Linked DNA regions of Rhizobium sp. N324. The protein of the gene in region 1 binds, or shares a complex with, the protein of each later gene. Links are inferred from orthologs where the notes say so. Each region holds a gene or a part of one and is shown on either strand. Other genes may lie near its edges.

Region 1 (3,802 bases):
TCGTCCAGCTTGGCCCGCTCTCTCTTGAGTTCGCCAGCGAGAGCTTCGCAGCTGAGGTTCGTATAAGCCGCCATCGGAATATCGACCTGCACGATGGCGTCAGGACGTTTGGCGCAACTGGCCAGTGCAGCGGTCGCCGCGAATGCGATAATCATCTTTTTCATGAATGGTCCCCAATTCCCGCAGCAGCTGTAGCATCACCGCCCGCAATACGGGAGACGGACCGACCTTCAACCACAGACTTTTGTTTATTCGGTCGCTGCCCGTTCGAGAGAACCTGATTGTGGCGTTTCCCGCGTGCGTTCCGCGCCAAAACTATTCACCCAATCCGAACAAACAGTTCGTTTCCCTTTTGTACTCTTTACCTCTTCCCTTTCGCGCTGACTCTCTCCATATTCCCGCCATGGCCAAATCTCCGAAGAAATCTCCCGCCCCGAATGGCTTCGAGGAAGCCCCGCAGTCGTCCTTCGAGGGAGCCCCCCTCTCCGGCTCCGTCGCGGACTGGGTGAAGCAGCTAGAGGCCGATGCCGAAGCGTCGGGCGTCGAGACTCAGCGCCAGATCGCCTCCAAGGCCGGCAAGCACCGCAAGAAGGTCGAAATCGCTGCCTCGAAATCGGCGCGCGGCACCTCGATGGGCGGCTCGACCGACCCGAAGACGCGCGCCGCCGCCGGCCTCAATCCCGTCGCCGGTATGAATACGACGCTGGAGGAGGCGTCATCGCTGCAGGCCGGCACCGCCGTCACCGCCACGGTCGAGGCGCTGTCGGCGCTGATCGAGAGCGGCAATCCGCTGCACAAGAACGGCAAGATCTGGACGCCGCACCGCCCTGCCCGACCCGACAAATCGGAAGGTGGCATCCGTATTCTGATGAAATCGGATTATGAGCCCGCCGGCGACCAACCGACTGCCATCCGCGACCTCGTCGAGGGGCTGGAGAACGGCGACCGAAGCCAGGTGCTGCTCGGCGTCACCGGCTCCGGCAAGACCTTCACCATGGCCAAGGTGATCGAGGCGACGCAGCGCCCGGCCGTCATCCTGGCGCCGAACAAGACGCTGGCCGCCCAGCTCTATTCTGAATTCAAGAATTTCTTCCCCGACAATGCGGTGGAATATTTCGTTTCCTACTACGATTATTACCAGCCGGAAGCCTATGTGCCGCGCTCCGACACCTATATCGAGAAGGAAAGCTCGATCAACGAGCAGATCGACCGCATGCGCCACTCGGCGACGCGCTCGCTGCTCGAACGCGACGACTGCATCATCGTCGCCTCGGTCTCTTGTATCTACGGTATCGGCTCGGTCGAGACCTATACGGCGATGACCTTCCAGATGTCGGTCGGCGACCGGCTCGACCAGCGCCAGCTGCTGGCCGACCTCGTCGCCCAGCAATACAAGCGCCGCGACATGGATTTCGTGAGAGGCTCCTTCCGCGTGCGCGGCGATACGATCGAACTCTTCCCGGCCCACCTGGAGGATGCCGCCTGGCGCATCTCGATGTTCGGTGACGAGATCGACGCCATCACCGAGTTCGATCCGCTGACCGGCCAGAAGGTCGGCGACCTCAAATCGGTGAAGATCTACGCCAATTCGCACTATGTCACCCCGCGCCCAACGCTGAACGGCGCCATCAAATCGATCAAGGAGGAGCTCAGGCTTCGCTTGGCCGAACTGGAGAAGGCCGGTCGCCTGCTGGAAGCCCAGCGCCTGGAGCAGCGCACCCGCTACGATATCGAAATGCTCGAAGCCACCGGCTCGTGCCAGGGCATCGAGAACTATTCGCGTTATCTCACCGGCCGTGACCCCGGCGATCCGCCACCGACCCTGTTCGAATATATCCCCGACAACGCCCTGGTCTTCATCGACGAAAGCCATGTCACCGTGCCGCAGATCGGCGGCATGTACCGGGGCGACTTCAGGCGCAAGGCGACACTCGCCGAATACGGCTTCCGCCTGCCCTCCTGCATGGACAACCGGCCGCTGCGCTTCGAGGAATGGGACGCCATGCGCCCCGACACCATCGCCGTTTCGGCCACCCCCGGCGGCTGGGAGATGGAACAGTCAGGCGGCGTCTTTGCCGAACAGGTGATCCGACCCACCGGCCTGATCGACCCACCGGTCGAGGTCCGCTCGGCCCGCACCCAGGTCGACGACGTGCTCGGCGAGATCCGCGAAACCGCCGCCAAGGGCTATCGCACCCTTTGCACCGTGCTGACCAAGCGCATGGCCGAGGACTTGACCGAATATCTGCATGAGCAGGGCGTGCGGGTGCGCTACATGCATTCCGACATCGACACGCTGGAGCGTATCGAGATCCTCCGCGATCTCCGCCTCGGCGCCTTCGACGTGCTCGTCGGCATCAACCTTCTGCGCGAGGGCCTCGACATTCCCGAATGCGGCTTCGTCGCCATCCTCGACGCCGACAAGGAAGGTTTTCTCCGCTCCGAGACATCGCTGATCCAGACGATCGGCCGTGCGGCGCGCAACGTCGACGGCAAGGTCATCCTCTATGCCGACCAGGTCACCGGCTCGATGAAGCGGGCGATGGAAGAAACCGGCCGCCGCCGCGAAAAGCAGATGATCTACAACCAGGAGCACGGCATCACCCCGGAATCGGTGAAAGCCAGGATCTCCGACATCCTCGACAGCGTCTACGAACGCGACCACGTCCGCGCCGATATTTCGGGCGTCTCCGGCAAGGGCTTCGCCGATGGCGGCAACCTCGTCGGCAACAACCTGCAGACCCATCTCAACGCGCTCGAAAAGAGCATGCGCGACGCCGCCGCCGACCTCGACTTCGAAAAAGCCGCCCGCCTCCGCGACGAAATCAAACGCCTCAAGGCCGTGGAACTCGCCGCCATGGACGACCCGATGGCGCGCGAGGAAGCGAAGGTGATGGAAGGAAAAGCGCGCGGCTCCTCCGCTCCTCCGTCATCCTCGGGCTTGACCCGAGGATCCAAGCCGGCACCCGAGACGCAAGCCTCCTACTTCACCCTCCCCAGCCTCGACGACATGGGCCGCGACATCGCCGAACCCGCCAGGAAGAGCCTGTTCCGCAAAAACGACCTCGACGAAATGACAGTCGGCCGAACGGAAAAGCCGGTCATCGGACAGGTGCCGGAGAAGCCGGATGCCGCCAAGGGGACGAAGCGGTTTTCACCGCTGCTGGAGGGACAGCCGGACCGCGATGACGTGCGGCCGGTCGTGCGCGGGAAGACGGGCGTGGGGAGTTATGAGGACCCGGGCGAGCAGAAGCACAAGGGGCGGACGAAGGGGAAGACTGGGCGGCCGGGGCGGTAGGAACTTAGCCCCGAGAAATCAGAAACGCCAAATCCAAGGGCACCTGAGGCCTCTTTGTCGATGGTACGCGCAAACTCAAATAGAAAATCAGCAATTCTTGCGGGTGATTAAAAAACGTTGCACGAATACCGTGGGCGCATTAAATTGCTATAACTGGAGAATTGAAATGAGCTCAAAATACCTAGAATCAATTGATATTCGTGGTTTTTTAGGACAACAGAATATTAGCGTGAAATTCGACCAAAGTATAAATTTTATTATTGGATTGAATGCACCGGAAAGACGACCTTAATCAACCTGATCCGAGCCTCTTTAACTTGCGACAGTAGAGCGCTGCGTAACTTAGATTTTGAGGAAATTACAACCCACTTCATAACCGCGCGACTTCACCCCATCCTATTCCGCAGCCTCGCCCATATCGGCGCCTACCACGACACGCTCATCGGCTTCATCAACGTCGCATGAGATAGCGGTACTCAAACCTTCATCCTCAACACCTCAGTT
Region 2 (3,370 bases), 370 kb from region 1 along the record:
GCTTCTCCCTTAATTTCATCAGTGTCTGGGTTTCCAATCCCAATGACTGGAGCCGCATCGATATCCTGCCGATGTTGTTCCTGACCATCGGCATAGCCATTCAGGTGAAGGTTTTCGCCGATCTGCTGGCGCGCGACTCCCTCTTTGCCATCAAATATGACCGGTCGCGCCGGCTCTTTCTGATCGGATTGGGAATCGTCGCCGCAGGAATCGGCATCGCGCTCGTCAACGACATGCTCGGTCTTGGAAGCATGCGGATGCTCGGATGAAACTTCTCGCTCCTGGCTGACGCGCTATCATACGCGCTCGACGAAGCCGTCCAGCACCCGCTTCTGTCCGGCGCGGTCGAACTCGATCGTCAGCTTGTTGCCTTCGATGCCGGTGATATTGCCGTTGCCGAATTTCAGGTGGAACACGCGGTCGCCGACGGTGAAACGCGACGGCTCCGAGGATGTGGATTTCGCCACCAATTCGCCTTCGATCGTGCGGCCCTTGGGGCCGCTTTCACCATAACCGATGCGTTCGACGGCATGGCCGGAGCGGGAGCCCCAATTGTCGCGCGTGGCATCGGTCTTGTTGGCCTGGGCGCGTTTCCAGCCGGGAGTGGAATAGGAATTGGCAAAGGGCTCGGCCTTGTCGAAGCGGGACTGGCCGTAGCCGCCGCGGCCGTAACCGCCATAGCTCTGCTCCATTTCAGCGACCTCGACATGGGTTTCCGGCAGCTCATCGAGGAAACGCGAAGGCAGGGTCGATTGCCAGAGGCCGTGGATACGGCGATTGGAGACGAACCAGATGTGACAGCGGTGCTTGGCACGGGTGATGCCGACATAGGCGAGGCGGCGTTCCTCTTCCAGGCCGGCACGGCCGCTTTCATCCAGCGAACGCTGATGCGGAAAGAGGCCTTCCTCCCAGCCCGGCAGGAAGACGGTGTCGAATTCCAGGCCCTTGGCCGAGTGCAGCGTCATGATCGAGACAGCATCGAGGTTCTCGTTGGTCTCGGCATCCATGACGAGAGAGACATGCTCGAGAAAGCCGCGCATCGACTCGAAGCTTTCCATCGAGCGGATCAGTTCCTTGAGGTTCTCAAGGCGGCCGGGCGCTTCGGCGCTCTTGTCGTTCTTCCACATATCGGTATAGCCGGACTCTTCGAGGATCTGCTCGGCAAGTTCGGTATGCGGTGTGTTTTCAAGCAGTTCCTGCCACCGGCGGAAAGATTGAATCACGTCGAAGAGGGCTTTGCGCGCCTTCGGCTTCAACTCGTCGGTTTCGATGATGTCGGCGGCGGCCGCCAGCATCGGGATATCACGGGCACGCGCATAATCATGCAGCGCGCGCACCGTCGTATCTCCGAGGCCGCGCTTCGGCGTGTTGATGATGCGCTCGAAGGCGAGATCGTCGGAGGCTTGAGCGACGAGGCGGAAATAGGCCATGGCATCGCGGATCTCCAGGCGCTCGTAGAAGCGCGGGCCGCCGATGACGCGGTAGTTGAGGCCGAGGGTGACGAAGCGGTCTTCGAATTCGCGCATCTGGAAGGAGGCGCGCACGAGGATCGCCATGTCGTTCAGCAGATGCTTGCCGCGCTGGAGCTGCTCGATCTCCTCGCCGATGGCGCGGGCTTCCTCCTCCGAATCCCAGGAGGCGTGCACCTGCACCTTGGCGTCATCCGGATCGGAGCGGTCGGTGAACAGCGTCTTGCCGAGCCGCCCTTCATTATGGGCGATCAGATGGGCGGCAGCCCCGAGGATATGTTCGGTCGACCGGTAGTTGCGCTCGAGCTTGATGACCTTGGCGCCGGGGAAATCCTTTTCGAAGCGCAGGATGTTGTCGACCTCGGCGCCGCGCCAGCCATAAATCGACTGGTCGTCGTCGCCGACGCAGCAGACGTTCTGCGGCTCGCCCTTGGCGCGCTGGGCGAGCAGCCGCAGCCACATATATTGCGCGGTGTTGGTGTCCTGATACTCGTCGACGAGGATGTAGCGAAAGCGGCCGTGATATTCCTTCAGGAGATCCGGGTTCTTGCGGAAGATCGCGATCGGATGCATCAGCAGGTCGCCGAAATCGCAGGCGTTTAACGTCGTCAGGCGCGCTTGATAGGCGAAATAGAGGTCGCGGCCGCGGCCATTGGCAAAGGCGCGGGCATCGCCCTCGGGGATGTCGGCAGGGCCGAGACCCTTGTTCTTCCAGGTATCGATCATGCCGGCGAACTGCTTGGCAGGCCAGCGCTTGTCGTCAAGGCCTTCGGCCTGGATCAGCTGCTTGATCAGGCGGACGACATCGTCGGTATCGAGAATGGTGAAATCGGAGCGCAGGCCGACGAGCTCGCCGTGGCGGCGCAGAAGCTTGACGCCGATCGAGTGGAAGGTGCCGAGCCAGGGCATGCCTTCGACGGCGCCGCCGACGAGCAGCGCGATGCGCTCCTTCATCTCGCGGGCGGCCTTGTTGGTGAAGGTGACGGCGAGGATCTGCGAGGGGAAGGCGCGGCCGGTATTGAGGATATGGGCAATACGGGTCGTCAGCACGCGCGTCTTGCCGGTGCCGGCGCCGGCAAGCACGAGGACCGGGCCTTCCAGCGTTTCGACGGCTTCGGTCTGTTCGGGGTTCAGCCCGGCGAGGTAATCCGGCCGGCTGCCGCCGTCGCGCGCCGCCATGGCGCGGGCGGCAATGCCACCGGTGGCGGGCGCCCTTCCAGCCGGGACGGCAGGCGGCTGCGGCTTGCGCGCCATCTCGCCCGGCTCTTCGTCGAAGAAGGGAATATCGTCGAAACTATTGCTCATGGCGCGTAATGTAGTGATTCGGGAACGAAAGACCAGAAAAGATGTTCTGCTTTCATTCCCAAGCCGCCGCTATCCCGAGGGGTTTGCGCATGGCGGCAAGGCTGCTTGATAGGAGAGAGGCGACCCGACGGAAAATTTCAGCCGCACTTGTCGGAAACCGCGTCGGCGGGGCGTCCTTGGATCATCGGACAATGGTCCGGATCTACCGTCAACAAGGAGGCTGCATCATGGCGAAGGTCGTTTCAAATCTCTGGTTCGCGCAGGAAGCGCGCGAAGCCGTCGAATTTTATGTGTCCGTCATCCCGGAATCCAGAATCGGCCGCACCACCATCCTTCCGGCGGAAACGCCGAGCGGGCCTCCCGGCAGCGTCGAGCTGATCGAGTTCACGCTCGGCGATCAGGCCTTCCTGGCGATGAAGGCCGGCCCGCTCGATAGCTTCAACCATTCCTTCTCGATCGCAATTCTATTGGAAAGCCAGGCCGAGATCGATCGGATATGGAACGCCTTCCTCGCCAATGGCGGCACGGCGGAGGCCTGCGGCTGGCTCAGGGATCGCTGGGGCCTGTCCTGGCAGATCGTGCCGCGCATACTTTCC

The links.
Region 2: the proteins of uvrB (region 1) and AMK05_RS14945 are in contact, whole or in part, in a crystal structure (PDB 7EGT), measured with the Thermus thermophilus proteins. The link is inferred for Rhizobium sp. N324 from one-to-one orthologs. Residues at the interface, in WP_096411307.1 of Thermus thermophilus: Glu23, Leu25, Arg26, Asp27, Gly28, Glu29, Arg30, Phe31, Arg55, Glu326, Asp327, Phe328, Glu379, Ser382, Gln383, His398, Gly400, Arg401; in WP_096412145.1 of Thermus thermophilus: His654, Arg656, Phe657, Gln666, Asp668, Glu669, Lys680, Arg681, Leu682, Ser683, Lys685, Tyr686, Ala687.

The regions. Positions count from the first base shown.
Region 1 is NZ_CP013630.1:2,730,579-2,734,380, forward strand. The notes cover bases 13-3,498. They hold uvrB (excinuclease ABC subunit UvrB), read left to right. Parts: upstream 13-403; coding sequence 404-3,298; downstream 3,299-3,498. Other genes in these bases: AMK05_RS13200 (hypothetical protein), read right to left, coding at 13-164. In the rest of the region: more of AMK05_RS13200, read right to left, coding at 1-12. UniProt on the Escherichia coli protein: The UvrABC repair system catalyzes the recognition and processing of DNA lesions. A damage recognition complex composed of 2 UvrA and 2 UvrB subunits scans DNA for abnormalities.
Region 2 is NZ_CP013630.1:3,099,150-3,102,519, reverse strand. Bases 36-3,089 are described here. They hold AMK05_RS14945 (ATP-dependent helicase), read right to left. Parts: upstream 2,775-3,089; coding sequence 297-2,774; downstream 36-296. Other genes in these bases: AMK05_RS14940 (VOC family protein), read left to right, coding at 3,002-3,089; AMK05_RS14950 (hypothetical protein), read left to right, coding at 36-269. Outside these bases: more of AMK05_RS14950, read left to right, coding at 1-35; more of AMK05_RS14940, read left to right, coding at 3,090-3,370. UniProt on the Escherichia coli protein: A helicase with DNA-dependent ATPase activity. Unwinds DNA duplexes with 3'-5' polarity. Translocates on single-stranded DNA with 3'-5' polarity. Initiates unwinding more efficiently from a nicked substrate than double-stranded DNA.